Regions from separate parts of the Streptomyces sp. NPDC050263 genome, predicted to be linked through region 3. Evidence: riboswitches for the same ligand, from Rfam matches in the RefSeq annotation. Region 3 holds a riboswitch; each other region holds the start of a gene.

Region 1 (6,038 bases), on a different contig from region 3:
CCGTCGACGGTCACGGAGGTCGTGTCGTCGACCGCCTTCAGAGCGTCCTCGGTGAGGTCCTTGGGCGTGGCGGGAACGGGGGTCTCAGCCTTGTCGGAGCTTTCGTCGACCTTGGAGTGATAGACCTCGTTGGAGGCGCTGTCGTACCCCCAGACGTCCTTGCCGTTGTGGATGAGGCTGTATTCGGCGGCGTTCTCCAGCAGCGAGAGCTTCTGCTTGTCCGGGCCGTCGGCGGCGACGCGCAGGGTGTGCGTGCCGGAGGCGAGCTCGGTGAGCTTGGCGGACGGATCGGCGGACGATCCGTCACCGCCCTGCTGTGCGACGCCGGAGAGGAGACCGCTCTCCAGTCCGCCGAGGTCGGGCAGCCCGAGATCGGTGCTGATCTTCACCGTCCCGGACAGCTGCTGCACGTCCGAGGCGGCGATCTTGTCGAGGAGTTGCTGTGCGGTGATCTTCGGCAGGTCGGGGTCGCCGGAGTCGGCGAGCGCCGGGACCAGCCCGATCGTCGCCGCCGCGACACCGATCACGGTGACCGGGACGACGTACCGCACTGCCTTGCGCCGTCCGAGGCGCAGGTCGTCGGCGTCCCCACCGGTCGCGTCCACGCCGGTCGTGGTGTCGTCGGATGCCTTCGGTGCCATGTGTGCCTTACCTCCGTCGTCGGCGGCGGCTGGTCATCTCGCGCCGAACTTCCCCACCCCAAGCCGCCATTCTCACCCGAATCGGTGAGGAGTGGTGTTTTCCGTGGTTCCCATCTGACCAAATCCACTCTTCGGAAGCGTCAACCCGGGGACTCAACTCCACGTACACCTCCGGTATGACACAACGCGCCAGGACCACGCCTGTCCCGTAGGGGTTGGCGGGCCGAGACGGGGCGGAGACCGGTGGGCGGGGGTCAGCCGGCTCGGTGGACGACCGCGTCGCAGAGTTCCATCAGCGCCGCCTTCGAGTCGCACTCCCGCAACGGCGCCAACGCAGCCCGCGCGTCCTTCGCGTACCGCACCGTGTCCCGGCGGGCCTGCTCCAGCGCCGGGTGGGCCCGGAGCGCCTCCAGGGCCTCGGCGAGCCGTGCGTCGTCACTCAGGTCGGAGTCCAGCAGCTCGCACAGTGCGATGTCCTCGGGCAACGACAACCGCGCCGCTTGCTCCCGCAGCCGCAGCACCGGCAGCGTGGGAACGCCCTCGCGAAGATCCGTCCCGGGCGTCTTTCCCGACTCGTGCGAGTCGGAGGCGATGTCCAGGACGTCGTCCGCCAGCTGGAAGGCGACGCCCAGCCGCTCGCCGTACTGCGTCAGCACGTCGACGACCGTCTCGTCGGCGCCCGACATCATCGCGCCGAACCGGCAGGCGACCGCGACGAGCGAGCCCGTCTTGCCGCCGAGCACGTCGAGGTAGTGCTCGACCGGGTCGCGCCCGTCCGTCGGCCCGGCCGTCTCCAGGATCTGTCCGGTGACCAGCCGCTCGAACGCCTCCGCCTGCACCCGGACCGCCTCCGGCCCGAGGTCGGCCAGGATGTGCGAGGCGCGCGCGAAGAGGAAGTCACCCGTGAGGACGGCGACGGAGTTGCCCCAGCGGGCGTTCGCGCTGGGCACCCCGCGCCGCACGGCGGCCTCGTCCATCACGTCGTCGTGGTACAGCGTGGCCAGATGGGTGAGCTCCACGACCACGGCCGACGGCACGATCCCCGGCGCGTACGGGTCCCCGAACTGCGAGGCGAGCACCACGAGCAGCGGCCGGAACCGCTTCCCGCCCGCCCGTACGAGGTGCTGGGCGGCCTCCGTGATGAACGGGACCTCACTCTTGGTGGCCTCGAGCAAGCCTTCCTCGACAGCCGCCAATCCGGCCTGGACATCGGCTTCCAGAGCCTGGTCCCGCACGCTCAGCCCGAACGGCCCGACGACGGTCACGAGGGGTCTCCTGTCTGCTGGTGTCCACTGGCGGTTACGCGGTTTGTCGATAGGTCGCTGCCATCACTCAAGTCAGCGTATCCGGTCACGTTTCGATCACCGATAGCCCCCACGTCACGCAGGCTCGAATGGGCCCGCCGGAGGGGCGTCCCGCCCGGCCGAGCCACGCCGGATCCGGCCCGTTATGTTTCTGATCAGCCCATATGAACGAACTCCTATCGAGTTACCAGGTAGTAGTGATTCATGCCCGCCGGGTGGCGTCGGCACATCCCGGGACCATTTCCCGCCACTTCCCACCACACACGGGCCCGCGCATCACGCCGGCGCGCCGCACCCCTGCCGCCGGGCCGTCCGAGCAATCCGGCCAACCCCAGCACGGCAGGGCAAATCGGACTAATTCCAATCCCATCCTTTTGCCCTTCCTTTAAATACGAGTTGAGGTGAATGCCCGATTCGCCACTCTTGTGATTGCTGGTGACTTGGCTCACTCCCGACGCCCGGCCGACACCCGCACGCCGTGCGCCGTTTCCCCGCACACCTCAAGCAAGTTGGGGCTTTGCACCCACAAAGGATCAAGCACCCCATAGGTCACAGACCAAGGTCAATAGGGGTGATCTGTGAATCTGCCACTTGTTCCGGACATGTGCTCTCGCATACGTTCCCGGCCTGTCGGGCGGACGCCGAATCCTGCCGCCGCCCGGAACACCCATCGAGAACCGCACGGCAGGAGCGGGGGAACCAGGTAGGCCGCCGAACCGAATTTCCGGACGTCTTGGATTTTCAGGATGTTTTGGACACATCGGTACGGCTTGGGGTGAAGTCGCGTCCGTCAGGACGTGGCCGGGCAGCTCCCGCCCGAACCCGACAGCTCACCTCGCAGGCGCCGGAGAGGAACTTCGTCATGTCCGCTGCCGCTCAGCCGCGCCGCACCCGCCGCACCCGTCTCGCCCGCACGATCGCCGTCGCCGCCACCGGCGCGGCCGTGCTCGCCCTCCCGATCCTCGGCTCCGCCACCGCCTCCGCGGCGACGCCGACCGTCGTCACCGCCACCAGCCTCGGCTACGCCAACAACCTCGACGGCTGGATCCGCGCCTCGCTCCACGTCATGGCGCAGCACGGCATCCCGGGGACGTACAACGGCATCTACCGCAACGTCATCCGTGAGTCCTCCGGCAACCCCTACGCCATCAACCTCTGGGACTCCAACGCGGCTGCGGGCATCCCGTCCAAGGGGCTGCTCCAGGTCATCGACCCGACCTTCCGCGCCTACCACGTCTCCGGCACCTCGTGGAACTCCTACGACCCGGTCGCCAACATCACCGCCGCCTGCAACTACGCGGCCGCGCGCTACGGCTCGATCGACAACGTGTTCGGCGCGTACTGACAGCACCGTTCACCTGCGGACGCATAGCGACACCCCGACTTACGGGAACATTCGTTCGAGGACGACGGCCACGCCGTCGTCCTCGTTCGACGTCGTCACTTCGTCGGCCACGGCCTTGAGCTCGGGGTGGGCGTTGGCCATGGCGACACCGTGCGCGGCCCAGTCGAACATCGGGATGTCGTTGGGCATGTCCCCGAACGCGACGGTGTCCTCGGGCCGCAGACCGAGGTGTTCGGCGGCCAGGGCCAGGCCCGTCGCCTTGGTGATCCCGCAGGGCTGGAGCTCGACCGTGCCCGGCCCCGACATGGTGACGGTGGCGAGCGAGCCGACCACCGAGCGGGCCGTCGAAGCCAACTCGTCGTCGGACAGGGTGGGATGGCGCAGCAGCACCTTGCTGATCGGCTCGCACCACAGGTCGTCCCGCCGGCCGACGCGCAGCGCGGGCAGCGTCGGGTGCGGCATCAGATAGCCCGGCTCGATGAGCGTCAGCCCGTCGACGCCGTCCTGGTCCACGGCCGCGTACAGCTGCCCGACCTCCGCCTCGATCTTGCCCAGCGCGGTCTCCGCCAGCTCCCGGTCCAGGGTGACCGACCACAGCAGTCGGTCCGCGCCGGCGTCGTACAACTGCGCGCCCTGTCCGCACACCGCGAGCCCTCTGCTGTGCAGACGGTCGAGCAGCGGCCGCACGCGGGGCGCGGGCCGTCCCGTCACCACCAGGTGGCGTGCGCCGGCGGCCGCCACCCGCGCGAGCGCGTCGAGCGACCGGTCGGAGAAGGTGTCGTCGCCGCGGAGCAGCGTTCCGTCCAGGTCGGTGGCGATCAGGGCGTACGCGGTGCGCGCGGCATATGCGAGGGGTGCGGCCATGATCAGAGAATACGGATCCCGCACCCCTCGGGTTCGACGCAAACCGAACGACGCCCAGGTCCTGCCCTGTTCTGTCAACTCCCCTTTAAAAGAAACGGCTTTCTGGCGCGTTGCCGGGTAGCGGACGGTTAAAGGCCTCTGCACCAGTTGGCAACAACATGGGACGCTACCTACCGCGACGCCCTGGTGGAGCGGTACCGTCCAGGTGTCCAGGGGGGACTTGATCGGGGGGTCAGGTTGAGCAGTGGGCGCATTCGTGTGCTGAGGCCGCAGGACCTCGGCGAGGGGGAGAGGGAGCGGTGGCGCGCGCTGCGCGCCGCGTCGACGCTTCCGCGAAACCCCTTCATGGAACCGGAGTTCACCGACGCCGTGGGCCTCGTACGGCCACGCGCACGTGTGGGGGTGGTGTATGAGGGGCGCGAGCCGGTCGGCTTCCTGCCCCATGAGCAAAACAGGCTCGGCCGCGGCCAGGCCCTCGCGTACGGCGTCTCGGACGCACAAGGCGCGGTGCTGGCCCCGGGCCTCGGGCTGAACGCCGACGAACTGATGCGGGCGTGCTCCCTGACGAGCTTCGCCTTCGACAACCTGGAGGCGGAGCAGGGGCTGTTCGCCCCGCACGCGGCCGCGGAGTACGCCGCCTATGTCATCGACGTCGAGAAGGGCTACGAGACCTACGAGTCCGTGCTGCGCGCCCAGTCACCGAAGTTCCTGAAGACGACCCTCGCCAAGGAGCGCAAGCTCGGCCGGCAGGTCGGGGAGCTGCGGTTCGTGTTCGACGAACGCGACCCGGCCGCGCTGCGCACGCTCATGGCCTGGAAGTCCGCGCAGTACCGCAGGACCGGCCGCCGGGACCGGTTCGCACAGGAGTGGATCACCCGGCTCGTGGATGCGCTCGCCGAGACGCGCGCACCGGACTGCTCCGGCACGCTGTCCGTCCTCTACGCGGGTGAACGGCCCGTCGCCGCGCACTTCGGACTGCGTTCGTCGACCGTCCTGGCCTGCTGGTTCCCGTCGTACGACCCGGAGTTCGCGAAGTTCTCGCCCGGTCTGGTGCTGCATCTGCGGATGGCCGAGTCGGCCGCCGCGGAGGGCATCGGCCTGCTCGACCTGGGGCGCGGCGCGGCCGAGTACAAGGACTCGCTGAAGACCGGGGAGATACCCGTGTTCGAGGGAGCGTGGACGCGTCCGGGGGTGGGCGCCGCGCTCTACTGGCTCAGCCGTGAACCGTCCCGCCGCGCGCACCACTTCGTGCGCAACCGGCCGAGGCTCGCCGCGACGGCCGCACGGACCTTGAAGGGCGCGGGCCGGCTGCGCCGGTCGTGACGGTTGACGGTCATGGAACTAGGGGGGTTCATGTTCCGCGCAAGAGGCGTGCGGCACGCGAGCGTGCAGCACGAGACACAGCAAGAGACACCGCACGAGACACGGCAGGGGATACGGCACGAGACACGGCAGGAGATACGGCGGTTCCTCGACATCCGGCCGGTGCAGATCGCCGAGCTCGAGCTGGACGAGGGGGGTGTGCTCAGACCCGGTCCGGGCAGCCCTCCCCTCACCCACGGTGAGGTGTTCGTGCTGGTCAGGAGGGGGCAACGGCCGGTCGGGACGCTACTCGGGCATGTACCGGAGGGCGCCGACCCGAAGACCGTCCTCATGGCTCTCGCCGCTCGTGAAACGGCTGAGGCGCCGGCTGAGCGGGAGCCGGATCCCGAACGCTCGCCCGCCCTGCCGCCCGTCCCGTCCACCACGGTCGTCGTCGCCACGCGCGAACGCACCGAGAAACTCGCCCACGCGCTCGACTCGCTCCTCGCCCAGGACCACCCCGACTTCGAGATCATCGTCGTCGACAACGCGCCCGTCACGGACTCGACCCGGGACCTGATC
Region 2 (6,038 bases), on a different contig from region 3:
GCGGTGTGGCCCGGGGTGTGGCGGCTGGGGCGGCGGCACTGGCGGTACGGCATCGGGGAGCTGCACCGGTCGGTGTCCAAGGGGGCGTTCGTGGACGCGGTGCGCCGGCTGCTGCCGGCGGTGGAGGAGGGCGATCTGGTGCGGGCGGCGGCCGGAGTGCGCGCGCAGGCGGTCCTGCGGGACGGCAGTCTGGTGGACGACTTCCTGATCAGCGAGGGCCCCCGCGCGGTACACGTCCTGAACGCTCCCTCGCCGGCGGCGACGGCCTCCCTCCCGATCGGACGGGAGGTGGCCCGCAGGGCGCTGGGAGCTCTGGCGGCCGCGTGAGCAGCCCGCGCCCCCTGCGGTGCCCCGCGTGGGACATCCGACACCCGCGCGAGCGTCCCGCCGACCCCGCGCAAGGAGCACGGCCGCCGGCTGAACAGCCCCGGCCGGCGGGCAGCAGGCCCCCACGGGCACGGGCCCGGCACTCCAGCCCCGCGAACCGCACAAGCCGCCCTTCTCCGCCCTCCTGCCCTCCCGCGAACCGCACAAGCCGCCCTCTCGCCCTCCCGCGAAGGCAGCGCGACCGGGCCCGGCCGCCGCGTGAGCAGCCGTGAGCAGCACGGCCGACCGTCCCCCGTGAGCGGCAGCCGCACGGGGCAGGACGGGCGTCGCGTGCCATGGTCACCCGTGCGCCGTACCCACGCGTCCGGTCGCCGTAAAATCGTTCGCACTGTGTCTGATTCCGTGAATACCCCCGAAGTCCCCCAGGCCTCTCCCGTCGGCGAGCACCATCCGGGTGAGTCCGTTCGGCATACCCGTGCCAAGGGAGAGCCCCGGTTCCCCGACGGACCCAGGGCCGATCCCGCCGGGTCGCACTTCGAGCGGCGGATCCGGAGCTTCCAGCCCCGGCGCAGTCGGGTGACGGCCGGGCAGGCGGACGCCTTGCAGCGGCTGTGGGCCAAGTGGGGGCTCGACATCGACGGGCATCCCGTCGATCTCGCCGAGCTGTTCGGCGACGACCGTCCCGTCGTGCTGGAGATCGGCTTCGGCATGGGCGAGGCGACCGCGCAGATGGCGGCCGCCGACCCGGACACCGGCATCCTCGCAGTGGACGTGCACACGCCCGGTCAGGGCAACCTGCTCAACCTCGCGGACCGCAACGGCCTGACCAACGTCCGGGTCGCCAACGGCGACGCGATCATCCTGCTGCGCGAGATGCTGCCGGCGGACTCGCTCGACGGGCTGCGCGTCTTCTTCCCCGACCCGTGGCCCAAGAAGCGCCACCACAAGCGGCGTCTCATCCAGCCGGAGTTCCTCGACCTGGCCGCGACCCGGCTGAAGCCGGGCGCGATCGTGCACTGCGCCACGGACTGGGAGCCGTACGCGGAGCAGATGCTGGAGGTGCTCACCGCGCACCCCGACTTCGAGAACACCCGGGTCGACGGCGGGTTCGCGCCCCGGCCCGAGTTCCGGCCGCTGACCCGGTTCGAGGGGCAGGGGCTGGACAAGGGGCACGTGGTGAACGATCTGCTCTTCACGCGCGTACAGCATCGCGTCCAGCAGCCCAGCAGACCGTAGCCCAGCAGACCGCTGCCGAGCAGACCGCAGGCAGGCAACCGGCACGGGGATCGCTGACCCACCGACTCCGTCCACCACAGTCCCCTCCCTCGTTAGGGTCGATGCCGTGGCCATCAGTCCCCCGTTCCCGCCCTATCCGCCGCATCCGCCGCATCCCGGCGGGGCGCCCGAGGACGGCGTCCTCCGGCACGCGCACTGGTGGCAGCACAGAGGGGTGCGGTACGGGGCGCTGATCACGCTGCTCGCGCTCTCCGGCCTGGTCATCCTGGCGTTGGTGCGCGAACAGACCGGCTCGGAGGGCTTCCTGGTCGGGCTCGGGCTGGCCGTGCTGCCGGTGCCGTTGCTCGTCGCCGCCTTCCGGTGGCTCGACCGGGTCGAGCCCGGGCCCTGGCGGAACCTGGTCTTCGCCTTCGCCTGGGGCGCGTGCGCGGCGGCGCTGATAGCCATCGTCGCCAACAGCTTCGCGACGAGATGGATAGCGATGGCGACCGCCGACCCGTCCAGCGCGGACACCCTGGGGGCGACCGTCATAGCGCCGGTCGTCGAGGAGTCCGCCAAAGCCGCCGCCGTCCTGCTCGTCTTCCTCTTCCGCAGGCGGGACTTCACCGGGATCGTCGACGGCGTGGTCATCGCCGGGGTCACCGCCACCGGCTTCGCGTTCACCGAGAACATCCTCTACCTCGGCACCGCTTTCGGCACGGACCAGCTGACCGGCGACAGCGGCATCTCCTCCGTCACCGCCGCGACCTTCTTCGTGCGCGTCGTCATGTCGCCGTTCGCGCACCCCCTGTTCACCGTCCTGACCGGCATCGGCTTCGGCATCGCCGCGCTCTCCGGGGACCGTCGGCAGCTGCGCCGCGTGCTGCTCCCGTTGGCCGGGCTGCTCCTCGCCATGGGCATGCACGCCCTGTGGAACGGCTCCTCGTCGTTCGGCGAGTTCGGCTTCTTCGCGGTGTACGTGGCGATCATGGTGCCCGCGTTCGGGCTGCTCACCTGGCTCGTGGTGTGGACCCGCCAACGTGAGCTGCGCACCGTGCGCGAGGAGCTGCCCGCCTACGCGGCGGCCGGCTGGCTCACCCCGGCCGAGCCGTTCGCACTCGGCTCGATGCGGGCCCGGCGGCTGGCCCGCGGATACGCCGGACGCCACCTGGGCCGGCCGGCGGCGCGGGAGGTGGCGCGGTACGAGGCGTACGCGACGTCCCTCGCCTTCCTGCGGCATCGCGGCCGGCGGGGGCGGGGAGACGCCGACTTCGTCCTCCGGGAACGGGAGCTGCTGAACGAGCTGTGGCGCCGGAAGGACGTCGCCCGGCCCGCGCTGGACCACGCGGCCCGGATGACGGCCCCTCCGGTACCCGTACGGATGGCTGCGCCGCCCTGGCCGATGTACGGGGCCCACGGGTCGTCGTACGGGTCGTACGGGCACCCCCAGGGGCACCACCCCGGGTACCCGGCAGGGCCGGCGTACGGGTATCCCGCAGGGCCGTACCCCGCCCCCAACCCCTACCGATAAGTTTCGAACGCCCTACAGCCCTGACGTCGGGGGTGGCCGTCAGGGCTGTAGGAAGTCGGGTCGGGAGCCGGCCGGGGGCCGGGAGGTCTCAGGGGTTGAGGCCCTTGCTGCGCAGCCAGGCCGCCGGGTCGATGCCGTCGGAGCCGCCGTCCGGGTGGACCTCGAGGTGGAGGTGGGCCCCGGTGACGTTGCCGGTGGCGCCGACGCGGCCGATCACGTCACCGGTGCCGACCTTCTGGCCGACACTGACGCTGATCGACGACTGGTGGCAGAACCAGACCTCGGTGCCGTCGTCCAGCGTGAGGATGGTGCGGTAGCCGTAGGAACCGGCCCAGCCCGCCTCGGTGACGGTGCCGCTGTGGACGGCCTTGATGAGCGTGCCGGTGGGCGCGGCGAAGTCGAGGCCCGTGTGGTAGCCGGAGGACCAGAGGGAACCGGCCTGACCGAAGGTCGAGGTGATCGTGTACGAGGAGGTCGGCAGCGTGTACTGCGTGGCCAGTTCGGCCAGGCGCGCGGCCTCGGCCTTCTTGGCGGCCTCGTCGGCGGCCTTCTTCTTCGCGGCGGAGGCCTTGGCCTCCGCCTCCTTCTCGGCCTTGGCGACGGCGTCGGCCTGGGCCTTGGCCGCGGCGGCAGCGGCGGCCGCTGCCGCCTTGGTCTCGAGCTGGGTCTGCTGCGACTCGGCCTGCGCCATGATCCGGCTGCGCAGGGCCTCGCCGGCGTCGGTGGCGCTCTCGCCGGTGTCGGTGGCGGGCGCCTCGGACCCGAAGTTGGCGAGGGCGGGCGCGGCGTCCTCGGCCGGCTCGTCGTCGGAGATGAGGGAGCCCACGTTGGGCAGGTCCGGCATGGAGATGGAGACCGGGGCCTTGCCGGTGTTGGCGCTGGCCATGCCGCCCGCGCTGACGGCGGCTATGACGCCGACGCCGAGGACGGTGGAGCTGCGGGCGAACCCGCCGCCGCGCTGCTTGGCGACGCGGTGCTTGCCGCGTACCGGGCGAATGGAATCCGCGGTGGGGTTCCACTCCTCCCAGGGGCCCTCGTCGGTGCGGACGCTGCCGTAGGCCAAGGTCTCTGCGGACCGCTGGCTCGGCACGAACGGGGCTTCTGGGGCAGGCCGGTTGGACGCCACGCGGGCGTACTCCTTTCCTTCCGTCGCCTACCGGGTTAGCTGACGGGTTCGGAGCGGGAAGGTCTCCTACGCGCGTAAACCGGTCGTGGGCTCTGCGAGCTCACGACGGCTTCCGCGAGATTCACCCCAAGGTGGTGGTTCCCCGGTTCCCTTGCGGGATTCGGCAGTGCGCACGGAGCCGACTCTTGTGCCGGCTGGGACGACCGCGCTGCGTTATCGAACGTTAATAGACCCGGGGTCGGGATTCCAAGCTCTTCTGCTTGATCAACAACATTTCCGGCCTGGACTTTCGACCCATGACCGGTGAAAAACGGGCGAGTTGGCCGGGCTCAGCAATTACACAGGCATTGACAGGACGTCAGCCGCTGCGCGGAGGGGGATCACGCGCTCACCTGCAGTGACGACCGCGACGACCGCCCTGCCGGAGGAAACCGGGAAAAACACCGAGGGCCGGAATCCATGTTCTGGATTCCGGCCCTCGGCCTTCAGTAGCGGGGACAGGATTTGAACCTGCGACCTCTGGGTTATGAGCCCAGCGAGCTACCGAGCTGCTCCACCCCGCGCCGTTGAACACAACTGTACGCCATCAGCGGGGCCGCAAACACCACGGTTGCGCAGGGGGTCACAGGAGGTGGCGGTTCGGGGCCTTCGCCCGCTCCTCGTACTCCGGGAGTACGAGGACGTCGACGCCCTCGGCCGTCAGCAGTCCGGTGCCGTCCGCCTCCGTCACGAAGGTGTCCGGCTCACGCCAGGCCGTGACCACCCGGCGCACTCCCGCGTCGAGGATGAGACGGGCGCAGGGCGCCGGGCGCGAGGAGCGGCGGGCGCACGGTTCGAGGCTGCTGTAGACGGTGGCCGTGGGCAGCCGGGGGTCGGCCGGGTCGAGCTTCCCGAGGGCCGCCTCCTCGGCGTGCACGACCGGGTCGCCGGCCTCTCGGGAGTGACCGCGCGCGAGTTCCGTGCCGTCGGCGGCGACGATCACCGCGCCGACGCTGAAGGCGGTCACCGACGGCGGACAGTCGGCCGCCAGCTCGCAGGCGAGGGCCAGCCAGTGCCGGTCGGCGGCGACGGGCAGCGGTCCGGCCCCGGGGGCGGTGGGCTCGTAGCGGTGCAGGACGACGTCCTCGATGCGCCGCGTCTCCAGCAGGCGCAGGCGGCCGCCCTGGTAGCCGCCCGGCCCGAAGAGGCGGGGCGCGTCCGGGTCGCCCACGAAGAGCGGGGCGAGGACGAGCTGGAGTTCGTCGGCGAGGCCCTGCCGGAGCAACTGGGTGTGGATGATTCCGCCGCCCTCGACCATGAGCCGCCGCACGCCGCGCACGTCGTGGAGGTGTTCGAGGAGGCGGCGCCAGTCCAGTTCGGGGCCGAGCGCGACGACGTCCGCGGCGATGCCGAGCGCGCGGGCCCGCTCGGCGCCCTTCTCCGTCGTGTACACGACCTTCTCGCCGCCGGTGTGCCAGAAGTTCGCGGCGGGATCGAGGTCGCCGGAGCCGCTGACGGTGACCTTGAGGGGGTACGGGGGAAGCCCGGCGGCGACCCGGGCGGCGCGGCGCTCGGGGGAGTTCACGAGGAGCCGCGGGTTGTCGGCGCGGATCGTGCCGGCGCCGATGAGGATGGCGTCGACGGAGGCCCGTACCTCGTCGACGCGGTCGAAGTCGGCGGGGCCGGAGAGGAGCAGGCGCTCGGGCGTGGTGTCGTCCAGGTAGCCGTCGAGGGAGACGGCGGCGGACAGCAGGACGTACGGGTACGGCATCGACGCACTCCCCGGGATGGGTCCGACGGCGGTCTCGGCCGGACCGGGCCTTGGTTCAAGTTTGAAACAAACCTACACTGGACGCATGA
Region 3 (6,038 bases):
GCGGAGGCGACACCGCGCCCCTGATGGGCGTCCTGCACGAGGAAGGCGACCTCGGCCTCGTCGGCGGGCGCGGAGGCGGCCATGCCGTCGGCGCCAATCCGGTCATAGCGTACGGTTGCGATGAACTCGCCGCCGATGGTGGCCGCGAGTCCCACCCGGTCCACAAAGTCGTGGTGCGTGAAGCGGTGGACGTCCTTTGCGGACAGGCGCGGGTAGGGCGCGAAGAAGCGGTAGTACTTCGACTCGTCCGAGACCTGCTCGTAGAAGCTGACCAGGCGCTCGGCGTCGTCGACGGTGATGGGGCGGATGCGTGCGGTGCCGCCGTCGCGCAGCACCACGTCGGCCTCCCAGTGGGCGGGGTACTCGTGCCGGTCCGACGCGCTCTGCATGGGGCCCAGAGTACGGCTCGCGTACGACAACGGCGCGAGGCAGTCTGTTGAGGACGCACGTCGGATCGAGGCCGCGATCCGACGACCACGTCGGGAGGGGACCGCACGGTCCCTCCCCCCTCACGCTTCACGTGTGGAACACTGGTCTAGACAACCTGAGACACTGAAGGGCAGCATCACATGGCTGAGCGCCGCGTCAACGTCGGCTGGGCCGAGGGCCTTCACGCCCGCCCCGCTTCCATCTTCGTCCGGGCCGCCACGGCCGCAGGTATCCCCGTGACGATCGCCAAGGCCGACGGCAACCCCGTCAACGCGGCCTCCATGCTGGCCGTTCTCGGCCTGGGCGCCAAGGGCGGCGAGGAGATCGTCCTCGCGTCCGAGGCCGAGGGCGCGGACGCTGCCCTCGACCGGCTCGCGAAGCTGGTCGCCGAGGGTCTCGAGGAGCTCCCCGAGACCGTCTGAAAACCCTGACGGCGCACTGCCTTAAAGGCGTCGTCGGGCAACACCGAAGGGCTCGTCCGAATTGTCGGGCGAGCCCTTTGAATTTCCCGCTCATGGGCAGCAGAAATAGCGCCCCGCGAATTAACTCCTCTTTGTATACGGCCCCTGTGTTAATGCCGCAGACCCGTCATGTTTACGGGAGGTTGCGAAGTCCTCACACGGTCGACGCGCTCCACGCCGCCGGTGAAACGCAGTCGGTGCGCGGCCGTCGCGCGCTCGGTGTGCAACGCCGTGACCGCCCGCGCGCGCTCCCCGTCGCCGCGTGCCACCGCGTCCACGATCGCGCCGTGCTCCCCCCAGGACTCCACCGGGTCGGCCGGGGCGTCCACCGCGTACATCCAGGCGATCTTGTGGCGGAGCTGGGTGAGCATCGAGGTCAGGGCCTGGCTTCCGGAGGCCTGGGCGAGCGTCTCGTGGAACCAGCCCCCCAGGGAGCGCAGATCCTCGCTGTTGCCCCTCCTGGCCCGCTCCTGGCCCAGCCTGACGAGACCGCGCAGCACCTTCAGATGGGCCTCGGTGCGGCGCTGGGCGGCCCGGGAGGCGCCGAGCGGCTCCAGCAGCATGCGCATCTCCAGCAGGTCCGCGGCCTCCTGCTCGGTCGGCTCGGCGACGCACGCGCCCGCGTGCCGCCGCGTGACGACGAAGCCCTCCGCCTCCAGCGTGCGCAGCGCCTCCCGGACGGGCACACGGGAGACGCCGTAGCGGCGGGCGAGGAGTTCCTCCGTGAGGCGGCTGCCGCGCTCGTAGACACCCGAGACGATGTCGTCCCGGATGGCCGTGCACACCGAGTGCGCCGGAATACGCATGACGGACCTCCGCCTTAATCCCCGTGAAACGTCGATGATTGACGTGTGTTCCGTGACTCTATTGCAATCAGCGGGAATTTCCGATGGCGGGCTGGAATCCGTGGATATTTTTTGGACAGCGGGATCTCGAAAACGACGAAAGCCCCGGCCGGGAGGGCCGGGGCCGAACGATCTGTCGCCGTGCGTCGTCAGACGTTCACGCCGTGCTTGCGGAGATAGGCGACCGGGTCGATGTCCGAGCCGTACTCGGCGGTGGTGCGGGCCTCGAAGTGCAGATGCGGGCCGGTGACGTTGCCGGTCGCGCCGGAGAGGGCGATCCGCTGGCCCGGGGTGACCTGCTGGCCCACCGACACCTCGATGGACGACAGGTGACCGTACTGGGTGTACGTCCCGTCGTTCATCTTGATCACGACCTGGTAGCCGTAGGACCCGGCCCAGCCGGCCTCGACGACGGTGCCCAGGCCGACCGCGTGCACCGTGGTGCCGCTGGAGGCGTGGAAGTCGATGCCGGTGTGGCTGCCGGAGGACCACAGGGAGCTGCTGGCCTGGTAGCCGGTGGACACGTAGGACCCGGTGATCGGCAGCACGAAAGCGTTGAGGCGCTTGCGCTCGGCCTCGCGGGCGGCACGCACGCGTGCCTCACGCTCCTCCACGGCCTTCTTGGCGGCGGCCTCGCGGGCGGCCTCCTCGAAGGCGGCCTGCTTCTGCACCGCGACCTGGTCGTCGAGCTGCTCGGCGACGGACTCGCCGACCGTGACGACGGGGATCAGCCCGGTCTGCTCGGGCGTGGGCTCGGCGGCGAAGGCCGGAGTGGAGGCGACGGTGGCCATGACACCGGTGGTGGTGAGCGCCGCGACGCCCGCCGCGCGAACGGTGGTCCGTTGCATCCGGCTGGGCCGACGGTGCTTCCCGGTGGCGCAGGTGATCGCCATGAAGTTGGGGGTGTCCTTTCCTTCCCTCTCGCCTACCGGGTTAGCTGACGGGTTCGGAGCAGGAAGGTCTCCTACGGACCCCCTCGCGACTCGCGCGGGCGTCCGATTCACCCCAGGGACTTCTGGGCCCCTCCAGCCGCGAAGGTGGCGACAGGAGGGAGGGTCCCCGGCTCCCCTGGCTCGCGCCGTACGGGGACTCGGCGATGACTGTCCGGTGCCGCGGCTGCGGCGCACTGCCTGACGGACAGCCCGCACGAAGCTAAGCGGGGCGGGTTTCAATCCTCAAACGAATCCCGGTTTTTGTAGCGCATCCCACAGGGCAGACAGGCAACCTCCGCCCCAATTCGGACATCTAGCGGCCCTGGTGACGCTTCCGTCGACCAGGGCCCCTACACGCGCGTGCCGTTGCCGCGGACTGCTCGGCGGCCGGCTCTTCGGCCTACTCCGCGGACACCACCTTCACCTCGCCGATGCCGAGGGCCTCGACCGGTGCCTTGATCTGGGCCGCGTCGCCCACCAGGACGGTCACCAACCGGTCCACCGGGAAGGCGTTCACGGCCGCCGCGGTGGCCTCCACCGTGCCGGTCGCGGCGAGCTGCTGGTACAGCGTCGCCTGGAAGTCGTCGGGCAGGTGCTGCTCGACCTGGTCGGCCAGCGTGCCCGCGACGGCCGCCGCGGTCTCGAACTTCAGCGGCGCCACCCCGACCAGGTTCTGCACGGCGACGTCACGCTCGGCGTCGGTCAGCCCCTCGGCGGCGAGGGTGCGCAGCACCTTCCAGAGGTCCTCGAGCGCGGGACCGGTGTTCGGGGTGTCCACGGAGCCGCTGATGGCGAGCATCGCGGCGCCGGAGCCGTCCGGAGCGGACCGCAGGACCTGTCCGAAGGCGCGGACGCCGTAGGTGTAGCCCTTCTCCTCGCGCAGGACGCGGTCCAGACGGGAGGTGAGAGTGCCGCCGAGGCAGTACGTGCCGAGCACCTGAGCGGGCCACACGCGGTCGTGCCGGTCGGCGCCGATACGGCCGAGCAGCAGCTGCGTCTGGACGGCGCCGGGGCGGTCCACGATGACGACCCGGCCGGTGTCGTCGGCGGTCACCGGCGGCACGGGCCGCGGCTGGGCCGAGGAGCCCGTCCAGGCGCCCAGGGTGTCGCTGAGCAGCGCGTCCAGGTCGACGCCGGTGAGGTCGCCGACGACCACGGCGGTGGCCGTGGCGGGGCGGACGTGCTTCTCGTGGAAGGCGCGTACCGCCGCGGAGTCGATCTTCTCGACCGTCTCCGCCGTGCCCTGGCGCGGGCGGGACATGCGCGCGGTGGCCGGGAACAGCTCCTTGGAGAGCTCCTTGGCCGCGCGCCGGGAGGGGTTGGCCAGCTCGTGCGGGATTTCGTCCAGCCGGTTGCGGACGAGGCGCTCGACCTCGCTGTCGGCGAACGCGGGCGCCCGCAGCGCGTCGGCGAGGAGGCCGAGGCCCTTGGGCAGGCGCGAGGCCGGCACTTCGAGGCTCAGCCGGACGCCGGGGTGGTCGGCGTGCGCGTCCAAGGTGGCGCCGCAGCGCTCCAGTTCGGCGGCGAACTCCTCGGCGGAGTGCTTGTCGGTGCCCTCGGAGAACGCGCGCGCCATGATCGTGGCGACGCCGTCGAGGTCGGCCGGTTCGGCGTCCAGCGGGGCGTCGAGGAGGATCTCGACGGCGACGACCTGCTGGCCGGGGCGGTGGCAGTGCAGGACCGTCAGGCCGTTGGCCAGCGCGGCGCGCTCAGGCGCCGGGAACGCCCACGGCTTGGCCTCGCCCGCCCGGGGCTGGGGGTGGAAGTCCATCGTGGCGAGCTCGGTCACCGGGCCGCCTCCTCGTTCTCGTCCTGGTCGGCGGGGGCTTCGGCGGCGGTCGGCTCGTAGACGAGCACCGCGCGGTTGTCGGGGCGCAGGCGGGCCTTGGCGACCTCCTGCACCTCCTCGGGCGTCACGTCCAGCACCCGCTGGACGGCGGTGAGGGCGAGCTGCGGGTCGCCGAACAGGACGGCGTACCGGCACAGTTCGTCGGCGCGGCCGGCGACCGTGCCGAGCCGGTCGAGCCACTCGCGCTCCAACTGGGCCTGGGCGCGCTCCATCTCCTCGGCCGTCGGGCCCTCCTCTGCGAACCGCGCGAGCTCCTCGTCGATGGCGGCCTCGATGACGGGCACCTCGACGTCCCCGGACGTCTTCACGTCCAGCCAGCCCAGGGAGGGGGCTCCGGCGAGCCGCAGCAGGCCGAAGCCGGCCGCCACCGCCGTACGGTCGCGACGCACCAGGCGGTTGTAGAGCCGGGAGGACTCGCCGCCTCCGAGGACGGTGAGCGCCAGGTCGACGGCGTCGCACGCACGCGTGCCGTCCTCGGGCAGCCGGTAGGCGGCCATCAGGGCGCGGGCCGGCACCTCCTCCTCGACGATCTCGCGCAGTTGCCCGCCGATGACCTCGGGCAGCGCGCCGTCGCGCGGAGCGGGCTTGCCGTCGTGGCCGGGGATGGAGCCGAAGTACTTCTCGACCCAGGCGAGGGTCTGCTCCGGGTCGATGTCGCCGACCACGGACAGGACCGCGTTGTTGGGCGCGTAGTACGTGCGGAAGAACGCCCGCGCGTCCTCCAGCGTCGCCGCGTCCAGGTCGGCCATCGAGCCGATCGGCGTGTGGTGGTACGGGTGGCCGTCCGGGTAGGCGAGAGCGGTCAGCTTCTCGAACGCGGTGCCGTAGGGGACGTTGTCGTAGCGCTGGCGGCGCTCGTTCTTGACGACGTCGCGCTGGTTCTCCATCGACTCGTCGTCGAGCGCGGTGAGCAGGGAGCCCATGCGGTCGGCCTCCAGCCAGAGGGCGAGCTCCAGCTGGTGGGTGGGCATGGTCTCGAAGTAGTTGGTGCGCTCGAAGCTGGTGGTGCCGTTGAGCGAGCCGCCCGCGCCCTGGACCAGTTCGAAATGGCCGTTGCCCTTGACCTGGCCGGATCCCTGGAACATCAGGTGCTCGAAAAGGTGAGCAAGGCCGGTACGCCCCTTGACTTCGTGGCGCGAGCCCACGTCGTACCAGAGGCACACCGCCGCGACGGGGGTCAGGTGGTCCTCCGAGAGCACCACGCGCAGGCCGTTGGCCAGACGGTGCTCGGTCGCTTTCAGGCCCCCGGAGCCTGCCTGGTCTGTGGCCGTGTGACCCATGGGCATGTACGTCCCTTCCGATCGCGGACGCGGTCGTCGAAACCGCGGTTTTCCTGCCGGTCCTGCCACTGTATGCAAGCGTGCGGACGGTCCGCGAAGTTCCCGGGCGACATACGCCGAGAGCGAGATCGCGTAGCCTGCGGGCAGCCGTGGAGGAGGTGCCTCTGCGTGCGGGGCCGGACCGCCGACGCGGGTCCACGCCCGCGCTGTCAGTGCCACGGTCCACAATGGTCCGCGTCAGA

The links. A riboswitch is a leader RNA that binds a small molecule or an ion and turns the genes downstream of it on or off. The one in region 3 is predicted to bind cyclic di-AMP.
Positions count from the first base shown of each region.
Region 1: another riboswitch for cyclic di-AMP. It lies ahead of AB0J04_RS15235 (transglycosylase SLT domain-containing protein); the one in region 3 lies ahead of AB0J04_RS08225 (M23 family metallopeptidase).
Region 2: another riboswitch for cyclic di-AMP. It lies ahead of AB0J04_RS06030 (M23 family metallopeptidase); the one in region 3 lies ahead of AB0J04_RS08225 (M23 family metallopeptidase).

Region 1 covers NZ_JBFAKW010000027.1:44,190-50,227, forward strand. Annotated here, with positions in the region: gene AB0J04_RS15225 (DUF2092 domain-containing protein) at 1-641, opposite strand, end outside; gene AB0J04_RS15230 (polyprenyl synthetase family protein) at 896-1,906, opposite strand; cyclic di-AMP (ydaO/yuaA leader) riboswitch at 2,575-2,802, shown strand; gene AB0J04_RS15235 (transglycosylase SLT domain-containing protein) at 2,808-3,290, shown strand; gene AB0J04_RS15240 (HAD family hydrolase) at 3,330-4,154, opposite strand; gene AB0J04_RS15245 (GNAT family N-acetyltransferase) at 4,413-5,477, shown strand; gene AB0J04_RS15250 (glycosyltransferase) at 5,508-6,038, shown strand, end outside.
Region 2 covers NZ_JBFAKW010000009.1:19,312-25,349, forward strand. Annotated here, with positions in the region: gene lhgO (L-2-hydroxyglutarate oxidase) at 1-327, shown strand, start outside; gene trmB (tRNA (guanosine(46)-N7)-methyltransferase TrmB) at 718-1,563, shown strand; gene AB0J04_RS06025 (PrsW family intramembrane metalloprotease) at 1,670-3,073, shown strand; gene AB0J04_RS06030 (M23 family metallopeptidase) at 3,162-4,199, opposite strand; cyclic di-AMP (ydaO/yuaA leader) riboswitch at 4,207-4,375, opposite strand; tRNA gene AB0J04_RS06035 (tRNA-Met) at 4,689-4,762, opposite strand; gene AB0J04_RS06040 (dihydrofolate reductase family protein) at 4,822-5,949, opposite strand; gene AB0J04_RS06045 (MarR family transcriptional regulator) at 6,035-6,038, shown strand, end outside.
Region 3 covers NZ_JBFAKW010000012.1:83,481-89,518, forward strand. Annotated here, with positions in the region: gene AB0J04_RS08210 (GNAT family N-acetyltransferase) at 1-389, opposite strand, end outside; gene AB0J04_RS08215 (HPr family phosphocarrier protein) at 570-851, shown strand; gene AB0J04_RS08220 (GntR family transcriptional regulator) at 1,001-1,696, opposite strand; gene AB0J04_RS08225 (M23 family metallopeptidase) at 1,885-2,628, opposite strand; cyclic di-AMP (ydaO/yuaA leader) riboswitch at 2,643-2,841, opposite strand; gene AB0J04_RS08230 (pitrilysin family protein) at 3,068-4,456, opposite strand; gene AB0J04_RS08235 (pitrilysin family protein) at 4,453-5,802, opposite strand.